Regions from separate parts of the Stenotrophomonas oahuensis genome, predicted to be linked through region 2. Evidence: riboswitches for the same ligand, from Rfam matches in the RefSeq annotation. Region 2 holds a riboswitch; the other holds the start of a gene.
The links. Region 2 has a riboswitch for glycine ahead of gcvP (aminomethyl-transferring glycine dehydrogenase). Riboswitches for the same ligand answer to the same signal wherever they lie in the genome.

Region 1 (7,439 bases), 670 kb from region 2:
GAGGCTGTCCGAGCTCAACGCCAGCGCCAGGATCGGTGCCTGCGACGGGTTCACCTTGTGATACTGCGGCATGCCCGGCATGCCGCTGGGCAGCTGCGCACGCGAGGCGTTGATGGCGGCCTGCACTTCGCGTGCTGCGCTGTCGACGTCAACGCCCAGTTCGAACTGCAGCTCCACCTGGGTGGAGCCCTGGGTGCTGGCCGAATCGATCCGGGTCAGGCCGGGCAGGGTGCCCAGTGCGCGCTCCAGCGGGGTGGCCACGTTGGCCGCCATCGACTCCGGGCTGGCCCCGGGCAGACTGGCGCGCACATTGATCGCCGGGTAGTCCACCTGCGGCAGCGGAGCGACTGGCAGCAGGCGCAGACCTAGCAGTCCGGCCAGCACCACGGCCACTGCCAGCAGCGTGGTCGCCACCGGGTGCAGTACGAACCAGCCGATCACCCGCGATAGGGGGCTCACGCGTTGGCCTCGGCCACGTGCTCATCGGCCTCCGCGCGGCGGCGGAAGCGGTCGAAGAACAGGTAGATCACCGGGGTGGTGAACAGGGTCAACACCTGGCTGACAATCAGGCCACCCACCATCACCAGTCCCAGCGGCTGGCGTAGTTCCGCGCCGGAGCCGCTGGCGAACATCAGCGGAATCGCGCCGAACAGCGCCGCCAGCGTGGTCATCAGAATCGGGCGGAAGCGCAACAGCGCCGCCTGGTGGATCGCCCGGCGCGGATCAAGACCGTGCTCGCGTTCGGCTTCCAGCGCGAAGTCGATCATCATGATCGCGTTCTTCTTCACCAGGCCGATCAGCAGCACGATGCCGATCACTGCGATCAGGTCCAGGCTGCGACCACTCAGCAGCAGTGCCAGCAGTGCGCCCACGGTGGCCGAGGGCAGGGTGGACAGAATGGTGATGGGATGGATGAAGCTCTCATACAGCACGCCCAGCACCAGGTACATCACGACCACAGCGGCCAGCACCAGCCACAGCGTGCTCGACAGAGAAGCACGGAACGCATCGGCGGCACCCTGCAGGCGCAGCTCCACGCTGGCCGGCAGGCCGATGGCATTGCGTGCGCCTTCGATGCTGGCCACCGCCTCGCCCAGTGACGCGTCGGGTGCGAGGTTGAACGAGAACGTCACCGCCGGGAACTGCCCCACGTGATTGATCAGCAGATGCGCCGGACGCTGTTCGATGCGGGCGATGCCACTCAGCGGCACGGGCCGGCCATCGACACCGGCCACATGGATGCGCTCGATCGCATCCGGACCAAACGCGGCATCCGGACGCGCCTCCAGTACCACGCGGTACTGGTTGGCCTGGGTGAAGATGGTGGAGATCTGGCGCTGCCCGAACGCGTCGTACAGCGCGTCGGCCACCGCATCCACGCTGATGCCCAGACGTGCCGCCGCAACCCGGTCGATCAACACGTGGGCCTGCAGGCCGCGATCCTGCAGATCGCTGGCCACGTCCCTCAGGGCGGCCTGCTGTTGCAGGTGCGCCAGCAGCTTGGGCGTCCACTGCGCCAGCTCGGCGTTGTCGGGGCTGGTCAGGGTGAACTGATACTGGGTGCGGCTGATCCGGTCTTCGATGCCCAGCTCCTGCACCGGCTGCAGGTACAGGCGGATGCCCGGCACCTGCGCCACCCGCTGCTGCAGGCGTTCGATGATGGCCGCTGCGCCGGCGTCGCGCTGTGCGTGTGGCTTCAGCTCGATCAGCAGGCGACCGCTGTTGAGCGTGGCGTTGCTGGCGTCCACGCCGATGTAGGACGACAGGCTGGCCACGTCCTCGTCCTGCAGCAGGGCATCGGCCAGTGCCTGCTGGCGCTGGGCCATGGCCTGGAACGAGATCGACTGCGGTGCCTCGCTGATGCCCTGGATCAGCCCGGCGTCCTGCACCGGGAAGAAGCCCTTGGGCACCCACAGATACAGCAGCGCGGTCAGCAGCAGCGTGGCCACGGTGGCCCCCAGCATCAGCGGCTGGCGCTGCAGCACCCAGTGCAGCTGGCGGTCGTACATCGCCACCACACGGTCGAACGGGTCACCCTGCTGGGCCGATTCCTGCCCGTCCGGATCGCGGCGGGTGGCATGACCGGCCTTGAGCAGGCGAGCGCACATCATCGGGGTGAGGGTCAGCGACACCAGCAGCGAGATGCCGATGGCCACCGCCAGGGTGATCGCAAATTCATGGAACAGCTTGCCGACCACGTCGGCCATGAACAGCAGCGGGATCAGCACGGCGATCAGCGAAAGTGTCAGCGAGATCAGGGTGAAGCCGATCTGCTTCGCGCCCTTCAGCGCCGCCTGGCGCGGCGTCTCTCCGCGCTCCAGATGACGCGCGATGTTCTCCAGCATCACGATCGCATCGTCGACCACGAAGCCGGTGGCGATGGTCAGCGCCATCAGCGTCAGATTGTTGAGCGAGAACCCGGCCAGCAGCATCACCCCAAACGTGCCCACCAGCGACAGCGGCACCGCGATGCTGGGAATGATCGTGGCCGGGATGTTGCGCAGGAACACGAAGGTGACCATCACCACCAGCGCGATGGCGATCACCAGTTCGTGCCGCACGCCGCGGATGGACGCACGGATCGACTCGGTACGGTCACTCAGCACCACCACGTCCACACCCTTGGGCAGCGACGCCTGCAACTGCGGCAGCAGCTCACGCACCCGGTCCACCACCGCGATCACGTTGGCACCGGGCTGGCGCTGGATGTTGATCAGCACCGCCGGCGTGGTACCGGACCATGCCGCCAGCTCACGGTTCTCGGCTCCGTCTTCCACAGTGGCCACGTCGCCCAGGCGCAGCGGCGCGCCATCGCGGTAGGCCAGGATCAGCTGCTGGTACTCCCGTACCGAGCGCATCTGGTCGTTGGCATCAAGCATGATCGCGCGGGTGGGACCATCGAAGCTGCCCTTGGGCATGTTGACGTTGGCCGCACCGATCGCATCGCGGATGTGGCCCATGCTCAATCCGTTGGCCGCCAGGGCGGTCGGGTTGACCTGGATGCGAACCGCCGGACGCTGCCCACCGGCCAGACTGACCAGGCCCACGCCCGGCAGCTGCGACAGACGTTGCGCCATGCGCGTGTCGACCAGGTCATACACCTGCGGCAGGGCCAGGCTCTGCGAGGTCACTGCCAGGGTCAGAATCGGCGTGTCGGCGGGATTGACCTTGCGGTACACCGGCGGCACCGGCAGGTCGTCGGGCAGGAAGCTGTCGGCGGCATTGATCGCCGCCTGCACTTCCTGTTCGGCCACACCCAGCGCCACGTCCAGGGTGAACTGCAGGGTGATCACCGAAGCACCACCGGAGCTGGTGGACGACATCTGCTTCAGACCGGGAATCTGCCCCAGCTGCCGCTCCAGCGGCGCGGTCACTGCACTGGTGGTCACGCCTGGGCTGGCACCGGGATACAGCGTGGTCACCTGGATGATCGGGTAGTCCACCTGCGGCAGGGCGGCCACCGGCAGCAGCCGATACGCCAGCACGCCAGACAGCAGCAGCGCCACCATCAGCAGCGTGGTCGCTACCGGGCGCTCAATGAACGGGCGCGAGAGGTTCATGCGCCTTTCCGCGCGCTGTCCGCCTCGGTCACGATCAACACAGGGGCACCGTCGCGCAGGCCATCGATGCCTTCCACCACCACGTTCTCGCCGGCCTTCAATCCTTCGCGTACCGCCACGCGCTCGCCATCGGCAGGGCCGAGCACCACATTGCGCAGGTGCGAGGTGTTGTCCGGCGCAATCACGTACACGTAGCTGCCCTTGCTGCCGAACTGCACGGCGGCATTGGGAATGACCACGCTGTCGGCGCTGCTGACCTGCAGGCGCACGTTGACGAACTGGTTCGGGAACAACGCCTCGTCGGCATTGGCAAACTGCGCGCGCAGCTTCAGCGTACCGGTGGCGGTATCGATGCGATTGTCGAGGCTGGACAGCACGCCGTTGCCCAGCGCCTGGCGCTCCTCACGGTCCCAGGCTTCCACGGTGAGCTGCGGGTTGGCGCGCGCGGCGCTGACCACTGCCGGCAGGTCGGGTTCGGGCACGGTGAACAGCACGCTGATCGGCGTGGTCTGGGTGATGGTGGCCAGCGCATCGGTGTCGCCACTGCGGACCAGGTTGCCCACATCCACGTTGCGCAGGCCCATGCGTCCGGCCACCGGCGCGGTGATGCGGGTGTACTGCAGCTGCAGGCGGGCTTCATCCACGGCGGCCTGGTCGGTCTGGCGGCGGCCTTCCAGCTGGCGCACCTTGCTGCGCTGGTCGTTCAGATCCTGCGCCGAGACGAAGCTCTGCCGCTGCAGTTCCTCGAAGCGCTTGAGCTGGCTGCGTGCGTTGTCCAGTTCGGCCAGGTTCTGCTGCTGGGTGCCCAGCGCCCGCGTCAGCTGTACCTGGAACGGGCGCGGGTCGATCTCGGCGATCAGGTCGCCGGCCTTGACGTGCTGGCCTTCGGTGAATGTCAGCCGCAGCAGTTCCCCATCCACGCGGCTGCGCAGACTGACCGTGTTCAACGGGGTGACGGTGCCAAGGGCCTTGAGTCGCACCACCAGGTCTTCCTGGCTCGCCGTGGCGACCCGCACCGGGGTGGCCTGCGGCGGCCGTTCGGTCGGCGCGGCGCTGCCTGGTGCGAGCAGCTTCCAGCCGGCAACGGCAGCAAGGCCGACGGCGGCGGCGATCAGCAGGGACTTGGTCAGGCGAGGTGAAGACATACGCATCCTGCGCACCCTCGGGCAGAGCAGTGCGTCCATGGGGACCGGCCGCAAGCGGCAGATCGGAGCAACGGGGGAGGGTGTCTGGCAGACCGCGGGCATGCCACGGCCATTGGCTGGATGCCGTTCAGAAGAACGGGCCACCCATGATACAGATGGCCCGCTTATGTCTCACATGACAATGGTCATGGGCGATGGGTCAATGCACCTCATCCCGGTACACGAACTTCGGCATCTCCCACCGGAAATGAATCGCCAGCAGCCGGAACGCAAAACCGCCGCCCAAACACCACAACGTAGCGGCATTCAACGACACCCCCAGTTCCAGCAACCCCAGATACGCCGCACCGGTCAGCAACGTCACCACCGCATACAGCTCCTTCTGGAAAATCAGCGGCACCTCGTTGCACAACACATCGCGCAGCACGCCGCCAAACGCGCCGGTCAACATCCCCGCTATCAGCACGATCGGCGCAGCATGGCCGGCCTCACGCGCCACCGCACAGCCAATCAGGGTGAACGCCACCAGCCCCAGCCCATCCAGCACCAGAAAGGTGCGGCGGAAGTGGTGCATCCAGCGCGCCAGCCAGGTCGCGATCAGCGCCGCACAGATGGTGAAGCCCAGGTACTCCGGATGCTTCACCCAGCCCAGCGGGTAATGCCCGAGCACGATGTCACGCAGCGACCCGCCGCCCAACGCGGTGACACAGGCAATGATGATCACGCCGAACAGGTCCATGCGGCGGCGGCCGGCCGACAGCGCGCCGGTCATGGCTTCAGCCGAAATGGCGATGAGATAGATGATGGAGAGCAGCATGGGGGAGGCTCCGGTACGGCAGGCAGGAACACGAACGCGCGCCCCGCCCATGCGCGGGCACAGGTGGGGTTCAACGTCGGTTGCCGCTCCCGCTGTCCTTTTGCCTGAGAGTTCGGTGGCCAGGCCACGTGCCCCTTCGGCGGGTCAGTGAAGACCTCTCTCCAGATCGGCGTGCTGGATGCATGGTTGGTGGCGTATCGAGCCACCGGCCTGAGCGATTATGGGAGCCTGCGCCTTCGGCGGGTGCCAGCGTGGCACCTCTCTCCTGCATCCGGGGGCGATTCTAGCAGCCAGGGGCCGGTCAATGCCCGATAATCCCCCCATGGTTGCTGAACCCGCCCCTTGGTACGTGTACCTGCTGGAATGCCGCAACGGCAGCTATTACGCCGGCATCAGCAATGACGTGGAGGCCCGCTACCAAGCCCATCTGGCGGGGAAGGGCGCGCGCTATACCCGCGCCAACCCGCTGGTAAAGCTGCTGGCCAGCCGCGCCTACCCGGACCGGGCGGCGGCTTCGAAAGCCGAATGGCAGCTCAAGCGCCAGCCGCGGGCACGCAAATTGGCGTGGTTGCTGGCGGCGGAAACTGTGTTGCCAGGGTAGGGCGGCTCGGCCACAATCCGATCAAACCCATGGAGTGGTCCTGATGAACACGCATGCGATCCGGATGCCGTTGTTCGTTCTCGGCTTTCTGTATCTGTCTGCCTGCATGAGCAATACGCATGCAGGTCCCCAGCATGGCGACATCGGTTCTTCGGCCGAACTGACGGCCACCGTCACGCCCGCCGACATCCGTGCGGCGCAGATACCGTTGGATCCGGCCAAGGTGCCCGTGGGTCTGCGCTCGTTGACCCCGCTGGCGCAGCAGTGGGGCATAGCAGACGACGCCGTCCGGGACGCCATGCAGGCGCAGTCCAGCGAGGGACAGAAGGCGGCATTTGCCGACAAAGTCATTCCCCATCTGAAGGAGATCGATGCCTGGCTGAATTCTCTGCCTAATGATGGACAGATGAGCGATGAGGCCGCCGCCTTCATGTTCATGCAGTCGGCATTGACGGAAATGGACTTGTATCCCATGGAGCCACACGATGGATGAGTATCGATTCGGCAACGGCGAAATCGAAGCGGTGCTGGCGACCGACGCTGAAACGCGTTACCGCTATTTCATCAAGCGAACTGCAGACTGGGAGCAGGTATGGAGTTTGCGTAATGTGGACGGCTGGGTGTTGGCGGCAACGGATGACGGGCGGCAGGTGGCACCCTTCTGGCCCTTCCAGGCGTTCGCTCAGCGAGCGGCTGTTGCGCAATGGGCGGACGCGGAGCCTACACCAATTCCTCTCGAGTCTTTCATGGAGCGCTGGTTGCCAGGTCTTGCCAACGACGGGCGGCTCGCCTGCGTGTTTCCCGGGTTGAATGGCCGTGGGCCAACGGTGGAGCCTCTGATGCTCAAGGACGATATCCAGGATGAACTGGATCGACTGGAATAGTCGCGCTGGTGCAGCAGCAGGGGGGGGCCATGACCGCCCTCTCGAAAGCGCTCGTTGCCATGCTGCTGCTGTGGGCCTTGGTGGCTGGCATCCCGGTGCTGGGGTATGTGGTCGCACTGGGCATGATCGAGGGTCGCCCAGCCCCTGTGCATGTAGACGCTGGGCCCGCTGTCAGCTGCCGGAACCAGATCGTCACGCGCATGCGTGTGGTTGATGCGTTCTGGGTCCGGGAATCCGAAACCGGGCACGTCACCCTTGCGCCCGGGCATGAGGAAGCCGCATGGGCAGCACGACGCCATCTCTCACAGTTGCCGCGGACCGGCATGCTGCGATGGCATTTCCAGAGTGCGGCGCTGCACGTTTGGATCGTCCGGCAATGGACGCCGCTGCAGATCACCGAAACCGCGCGGCTTGGAGGAGCATGTCGCGCTC
Region 2 (7,439 bases):
CATTCCAGCATTCCAGCATTCCAGCATCCGGCCACCCGGGCTCCAGGGCTCCAGGGCTGCCGGGCATTCCGACATCCCGCGTAGTGACGTGCCATGCGCGTCATCGCAATCATTCCGCGCCAACAAAAACGGCCCGCTTGCGCGGGCCGTCATCGTTTCCATCAGCGTGCAGCAGCCTTAAACCGCCACACCCTCATCTTCCTTGTACGCATCAATCGGAATGCACGCGCACATCACGTTCTTGTCGCCGTACACGTTGTCCACGCGGGCCACCGGCGGCCAGTACTTCTGCTGCTTCAGGCTGGCCAGCGGGAAGGCGGCCAGTTCGCGCGGGTAGGCGTGTTCCCACTCGCTGCCCGACACGGCGGTGGCGGTGTGCGGAGCGTTCTTCAGCGGATTGTCTTCACGATCCAGACGGCCATCTTCAATCGCGGCGATTTCCTCGCGGATCTGGATCATCGCATTGATGAAGCGATCCAGCTCATGCAGCGATTCGCTTTCGGTCGGTTCCACCATCAGCGTGCCGGCCACCGGGAAGCTCAGGGTGGGGGCGTGGAAGCCGAAGTCGATCAGGCGCTTGGCCACGTCTTCCGCCACAACACCCGAGGTCTTCTCCAGCGGGCGCACGTCCAGGATGCACTCGTGTGCGACAAGACCGTTGCGACCGGTGTACAGGGTCTTGAAGTGCGGAGCCAGACGCTTGGCGATGTAGTTGGCATTGAGCAGGGCCACCTGGGTGGCCTTGCGCAGACCGGCGGTGCCCATCAGGGTGATGTACATCCAGCTGATCGGCAGGATCGAGGCGCTGCCGAAGCTGGCCGCGCTGACCATGCCCACATCGCCTTCGCCGCCCAGTACCTTGGGCAGGAACGGAGCCAGGTGCGACTTCACCGCACAAGGGCCCACGCCCGGGCCGCCGCCGCCGTGCGGAATGCAGAAGGTCTTGTGCAGGTTCAGGTGCGAAACGTCCGAACCCCACTTGCCCGGCTTGGCCACGCCGACCAGGGCGTTCATGTTGGCACCGTCGGTGTACACCTGGCCGCCGTGCTGATGAACGATGTTGCAGATCTCGACGATCTCTTCCTCGAACACGCCGTGGGTGGACGGGTAGGTCACCATCAGCGCGGCCAGACGGTCGCTGTACTTCTCGGCGTTGAGGCGGATGTCCTCGACGTCCACGTTGCCGTTGGCGTCGGTCTTGGTCACCACTACCTTCATGCCGCACATCTGCGCCGAGGCCGGGTTGGTGCCGTGCGCGGAGTCCGGAATCAGGCAGATATCGCGGTGGCCCTCACCGCGCGAGCGGTGGTAGGCGCGAATGGCCAGCAGGCCGGCGTATTCGCCCTGCGCGCCGGAGTTCGGCTGCAGGCTGACGGCGTCGTAACCGGTGCACTCCACCAGCATCGCTTCCAGGCCGTCGATCAGCTCCTTGTAACCGATGGACTGGTCGGCCGGGGCCAGCGGGTGGATGTTGGCGAACTCCGGCCAGGTCACCGGAATCATCTCGGCGGTGGCGTTGAGCTTCATGGTGCAGCTGCCCAGCGGGATCATGGTGCGATCCATGGCCAGGTCCTTGTCGGCCAGCGAGCGCAGGTAACGCAGCAGCTCATGTTCGCTGTGGTGGGTGTTGAACACCGGGTGGGTCAGGAATTCGCTGGTACGCACCAGATCCGCCGGCAGGGCGTCGGCGGTGGCGATGTCCAGCGCGTCCACGTCGACGACGGCACCGAACAGCTGGCCCAGCGCGACGATGTCGGCGCGGGTGGTGGTTTCGTCCAGGCTGATGCCCACGGCTTCGCTGTCGATGGCGCGCAGGTTGATGCGGGCGGCGGCGGCCTTGGCGTGGATGGCAGCAGCGTCGATGTCCTTGACGTGCAGGGTGTCGAAGAAGTGCTCGCCGACGTTGACGCCAGCGTCGCGCAGCGCGGCGGCCAGAATCGCGGCCAGGCGGTGGGTGCGGCGGGCAATGCGGGTCAGGCCTTCCGGACCGTGGTACACGGCGTACATCGAGGCCATCACTGCCAGCAGCACCTGCGCGGTGCAGATGTTGGAGGTGGCCTTCTCGCGGCGGATGTGCTGCTCGCGGGTCTGCAGGGTCAGGCGGTAGGCCGGGTTGCCCTGGGCATCGATGGAGACACCGATCAGGCGGCCCGGCATCGAGCGCTTGTAAGCGTCACGGCAGGCCATGAAGGCCGCATGCGGGCCACCGAAGCCGAACGGCACGCCGAAACGCTGGCTGTTGCCGACCACGATGTCCGCGCCCCATTCGCCGGGGGCGGCAATCAGGGTCAGGGCCAGCAGGTCGGTGGCCACGGCGACCAGGCCGCCACGTGCATGCACGGCATCGGCCAGCGCCTTGTAGTCGCCAATGTGGCCGAAGGTGTCCGGGTACTGCAGCAGCACGCCATAGGAATCGGCTTCCAGCGCTTCGGCCGGGGTGCCCACGCGCAGCACGATGCCCAGCGGCTCGGCGCGGGTGCGTAGCAGTTCCAGGGTCTGCGGGTGCACGGCGTCGTGCACGAAGAAGGTGTCGGACTTGCTCTTGGCCGAACGCTTGGCCAGGGTCATTGCTTCAGCGGCGGCGGTGGCTTCGTCCAGCAGCGAGGCGTTGGCGATCTCCATGCCGGTGAGGTCGGCACACAGGGTCTGGAAGTTGATCAGCGCTTCCATGCGGCCCTGCGAGATCTCGGCCTGGTACGGGGTGTAGGCGGTGTACCACGCCGGGTTTTCCAGCACGTTGCGCAGGATGACGTTCGGGGTCAGGGTGCCGTAGTAGCCCTGGCCGATGAAGGTGCGGAAGACCTGGTTCTTGTCGGCAATGGCGCGGATCTTGGCCAGTGCTTCCACTTCGGTCAGCGAATCGGGCAGCGCCAGCGGCGCGGGCGACTTGATCGAGGCGGGCACGATGGCGTCGGTCAGGGCGTCCAGCGAGGCGTGGCCGACCACGTCGAGCATCTGCGCGATTTCAGCGTCGTTCGGGCCGATATGGCGTTCGACGAACGCGGCGTGGTGTTCAAGCTCGCGCAGGGTAGGGGTGTTCTGGGACATGGCTGGCTTCCGGAAGAGTGGGCACGCACGTTCAGAAGACCTTCCGGTCTTCCTGGGTGCCCCTCTGTCCTTTTGCCTGAGAGTTTAAAAGCGCGCGGCTGCGTGCTTCGTGCCCCTTCGGCGCCGGCATTGGCCGGTCTCTCCAGAGTTTTGCTGCGGGTGGTATCGGGCCTGAGCGATTACGGGCGTTGCGCCTTCGGCAGCGGGGGCTCAAAACGACGCTCCGCTTCTCCCACCATGTTGCCCGGCGATTATAGCCCAGCCCCCCGCCGCACAACGGCCGCACGGCAGATGAACACGGGTTGCGAACCGTACGCATTCAGCCCCTTGGGCATGGAACTGGCCGACGCAACGGCCTATCATGAGCGGATTCTCGTATTCATCAGGCACCGCCCGGGTTTGGGCCGGTGCCTGCCTGCGTTCGCGCAGGCCGCTGACGGAACCCAGCCATGACACCCGCCTCACCCTCCACGCGTCGCTTGGCCCTGCTGCTGGCCGGCCTGGCCATGTTCGGTCCGTTCTCGATCGACACCATCTTTCCGGCCTTCCTGCTGCTGGGTGAGCGCCTGCAGGTGGACCAGGTGGCGGTGCAGCAGACGGTCAGCGTGTACCTGCTGTTCTACGGGCTGATGAGCCTGGCGCACGGTCCGCTGTCGGATGCCTTCGGGCGGCGGAGGGTGATCCTGGGCGGGCTGGTGGTGTTCATTGCCGCCTCCATCGGCTGCGCGCTGTCGCGCGACCTGACCACGCTGCTGGTGTTCCGCGCCCTGCAGGGCGTGTCGGCTGGCGTCGGCGTCATCGTCGGCCGCGCGGTCATCCGCGATCTGTACCACGGTGCGGACGCTCAGCGGCTGATGAGCCAGGTGTCGATGATTTTCGGCGTGGCCCCCGCCATTGCGCCGATCATCGGCGGCTGGATTCTGCTCGGGGGCGGCGACTGGCCGTTGATCTTCTGGTTCCTGGTCAGCTTTGCGGCGCTGCTGCTGCTGGCCACCGGCAAGTGGCTGCCGGAAACCCTGCCCGTGGAAGAGCGCACGCCGCTGTCCACCGGCGCGCTGCTGCGCAGTTATGTGCGGATGGGCTCGAACCCGCGCTTGCTGCGGCTGGCCGCGGCCGGTGCGTTCAACTTCTCCGGCATCTTCCTGTACATCGCCTCGGCCCCGGTGCTGGTGATGCAGCACCTGAAGCTGGGCGAGGGCGGCTTTGCCTGGCTGTTCATCCCGACCATTGGCGGCATGACCCTGGGCTCGTTCCTGTCCGGTCGCATGGCCGGGCGCATGACCGCGCAGCGTCAGGTCAGCATCGGCTTCGCGCTGTGTGGCGTGTCGGCACTCGTGAACCTGGTTTATGTGCTGTCGGTGACGCAGATCGCGGTGCCCTGGGCCGTGCTGCCGATCTTCCTCGGCGGCGTGGGCATGGCGCTGATCTTCCCGATCCTGGCCCTGGCGGTACTGGACATGTACCCGCACCAGCGCGGGCTGGCCTCGTCGATGCAGATGTTCCTGCAGTTGATGATCAACACGGTGGTGGCCGGCATGGTCTCGCCGCTGCTGAGCAGCCAGCCGCTGCATCTGGCGCTGGGCTATGGCGGCTTCTTCGCCATCGGGGCCAGCTTCTGGTACTGGGAGCGCCACTGCGAACGCCGTCGCGCACTGCTGGCCGAGCCGGCCTGAATGCCGGCCCTGGCGACCCGCTGCGGTATCCTTTCCCCATTGATGCAGTCCGGACGTACCTGATGTCGACCACCTCCAAGCTGCGCCGCGACCTGCGCCGGCGCCGTGAAATCGAAGAAGCCAACCGCGAAAAGGCCCATGCCTCGCCGGTGGAGCCGCATGCGGAACTGCGCGACCAGCAGCGCACGCTGCTGGCCGGCATTGTCCGCCGTGATGGCGAATGGGTTCTGGGCATGGATGGTCGCATTGCCGGGCAGAGCCCCAGCGCCGCGCGCGTGCTGGCGCTGATCATGCAGGCGGCCGAACTGCACGAACGCCAGGGCACGCCGGTGCGGCTGGTGTATTCCGATGCGCTGAAGGACGCCGCGCATGCCGAAGCCCAGGCCGATGGCCTGGACTTCGATCAGTTCAAGGTGCAGTTCGCGGAAAGCCTGAAAAAGAAATCTTAATCCCGGTAGCGCCGGCCGTTGGCCGGCCCATGGGATGCATCCGGAGGGCCGGCCAACGGCCGGCGCTACCGTCAGTATTCCGGATTATTCAATCACTTCGACATTCGGGAACTTGTCGATCACGCACTTCACGTAATCGGCCGGCTTCAACGCCGAATAGGGCGTCTGGTACGTCACCAGCTTGCACTGGTAGCTGCGGCCGCCCACGTTCCCCGGCACCCAGTCGTAGTTCTCTTCCCAGTAGATGGGCAGCGCGCCAGCACCACCTTCATCAAACTGCTTCATGCCCTTGCAGCCCAGCACCTCGTTGCCGGGCACCGGCACATTGAAGTACTGCGCGGCCGCCTTGTAGTAGGTAATGCGGTTCTGCGACTGCAGGTGTTCGGCGCTGCCGCCGCATTCCACGCCACCGTTGATGATCTGCGTGGTCACCCCGAACCCGGGCACCAGACCGTTGCCCACATCATGCGCGTTCGGCTGCCACGTGCCATCAATCACATGCATCATCGATGGCTTCGGCGGCTGCGGGTACATGTAGAAGAACGCCGCGCTCGCCAGATTCAACCAGGTGTCGGCGACCAGATCCGGGCGGTCGAGCAGGGTGCGCACAGTGCCGAACATGGCGTCGGAGAACGGCCCGTAGTTGTAGTTGTACGAAAGCTGCTTGGCCCCGCGCCCGAAGTAGCTCTTGTAGCGGCCGGCATTCGGGCCGTCGGCAAAGGTGCCGCACGGCCAGGTCTGGCCCTGCCACGTACTGGGATTGCATTCGCCAGCATAGCCATCGGCGCGGTCCTCGCTCCAGCCCATTTCGCGCACGTGCACCAGCGCCTGCCGCCACTCGGGGATGGCGCTGTGCGCATCGTGGCCGCCGGTTTCCTGTGCGAAATGCGCCACCATCGTGGCCAGGGTCTTGCGGCAGATCGCGTTGGAATCGCGACCGTCGGTATAGGTGGCGCAGATGGCCGGGAACTTTGCGAAGGCCTGCAGGAAGCCGCGATAGGTGTATTCCGGCGCGCGCAGCGGGAACAGGAACTCGAACTGTTCGTTTCTGACCAGCGCTTCCACCCGGCGCACGTTTTCCGGATTGGCCGGACGTAGTGGCTGCACCGCCTCGACCTCTGCGTTGGGCAGGGTACGGATAGAAGCCAGGGTCTGCTGCATCAGCGGGAAGTCGGTCAGCCGGGCCTCATCGGCATGCAGGCTGCTGAGCGGAATCAGCACCGGTTCCAGCGGGTCCGGGTCTGGATCGGGGTCCACCGGGGTACCACCACCGCCATCACAGCCGGGCTTGGTTTCGGCCACTTCTTCCCAGGGAGACAACCACGGCTGCGCGGGGTCGATCTGTGCCGGCGACTGACCGGCATCCGCCCACCACTTGGCCTTGAAGTAACGGCCCTGGAAGATCACCACGCAACCGGCGGTGTAGGTCTGGGTAGGGCTCCAGGTGTCGCTGGCAGCGGTGGTTGCGCTGCGCGACTGCTGGGAAGAAGCGGCGTGCGCCGGCGCGGCACTGGCGAGAGCCACCAGCAGGGCAGTGCTCAGCAAAGCAGGGGTGTGCATGATGCGTCCCGATGCGGAAAGGAAGATGCACGGTAGCGCTGGAGTGCGCGAATGGATTTCGTATTTGTTTGAAGATTCGTTTTCCTTGATGTGTATCCAACTTCGCAGATGGAGTGCGTCACAGTTCGCTCGATCATTTTTCCCAGTGTTGCGGACCACAGCTAGGCAGTTGCGTCCATTCGCGCTGATGCCGCTGAGGAAAAGCTTAGCTGTTCGCCTCACAAGTGTGAGGTCCGTCTCAAATGTGTGCCCGCCGGAATTCTCTTACAAACGATTGAGGCGATGTCGGCGGGATGTTCATGTGGCGATGTTGGATAACGATGAGTGCGCGAATGGCCTGCGCATCAATCTCCATTTTGGACAAGAGGGTGATTTGTCTTGAAATCCATCGAAGAGCTCTACTTCGAGTTCGACCTCTATGGCTACGTCGTTTTGCGCGAAGCCTTGAATCCTTGTCATCTGAAGAAGCTGCAAGAGTACTGGTCGAAACATCTGGATGGTGAGCCGTTGCATGACATCAATCTGGACTGGGGCGAAGAGTGGAGGCAGCTTGTAGATCCTGAGCCTGTCTTCCGTTTTCTAGCTGCAGTCTTTCGAGAGAAGTTCCGCATGGATCACATGTTCTGTGCCAATGAGCAATTCGTCAGTAGTGCCGGGAACCTGCATCACCATGCCGACATGTTCGATGAAGGAATTTTCTATTGGGTTC

Region 1: linked by a shared signal. The riboswitch ahead of PDM29_RS04790 (trimeric intracellular cation channel family protein) and the one ahead of gcvP (aminomethyl-transferring glycine dehydrogenase) in region 2 are both predicted to bind glycine.

Annotation. Positions count from the first base shown of each region.
Region 1 covers NZ_CP115541.1:1,077,708-1,085,146, reverse strand. The annotation lists gene PDM29_RS04805 (efflux RND transporter permease subunit) at 1-459, opposite strand, end outside; gene PDM29_RS04800 (MdtB/MuxB family multidrug efflux RND transporter permease subunit) at 456-3,560, opposite strand; gene PDM29_RS04795 (MdtA/MuxA family multidrug efflux RND transporter periplasmic adaptor subunit) at 3,557-4,705, opposite strand; gene PDM29_RS04790 (trimeric intracellular cation channel family protein) at 4,905-5,522, opposite strand; glycine riboswitch at 5,607-5,697, opposite strand; glycine riboswitch at 5,706-5,800, opposite strand; gene PDM29_RS04785 (GIY-YIG nuclease family protein) at 5,827-6,123, shown strand; gene PDM29_RS04780 (hypothetical protein) at 6,167-6,616, shown strand; gene PDM29_RS04775 (DUF2750 domain-containing protein) at 6,609-7,007, shown strand; gene PDM29_RS04770 (hypothetical protein) at 7,037-7,439, shown strand, end outside.
Region 2 covers NZ_CP115541.1:404,156-411,594, reverse strand. The annotation lists gene gcvP (aminomethyl-transferring glycine dehydrogenase) at 178-3,048, opposite strand; glycine riboswitch at 3,103-3,204, opposite strand; gene PDM29_RS01890 (multidrug effflux MFS transporter) at 3,498-4,721, shown strand; gene PDM29_RS01885 (hypothetical protein) at 4,784-5,170, shown strand; gene PDM29_RS01880 (glycoside hydrolase family 19 protein) at 5,255-6,730, opposite strand; gene PDM29_RS01875 (hypothetical protein) at 7,109-7,439, shown strand, end outside.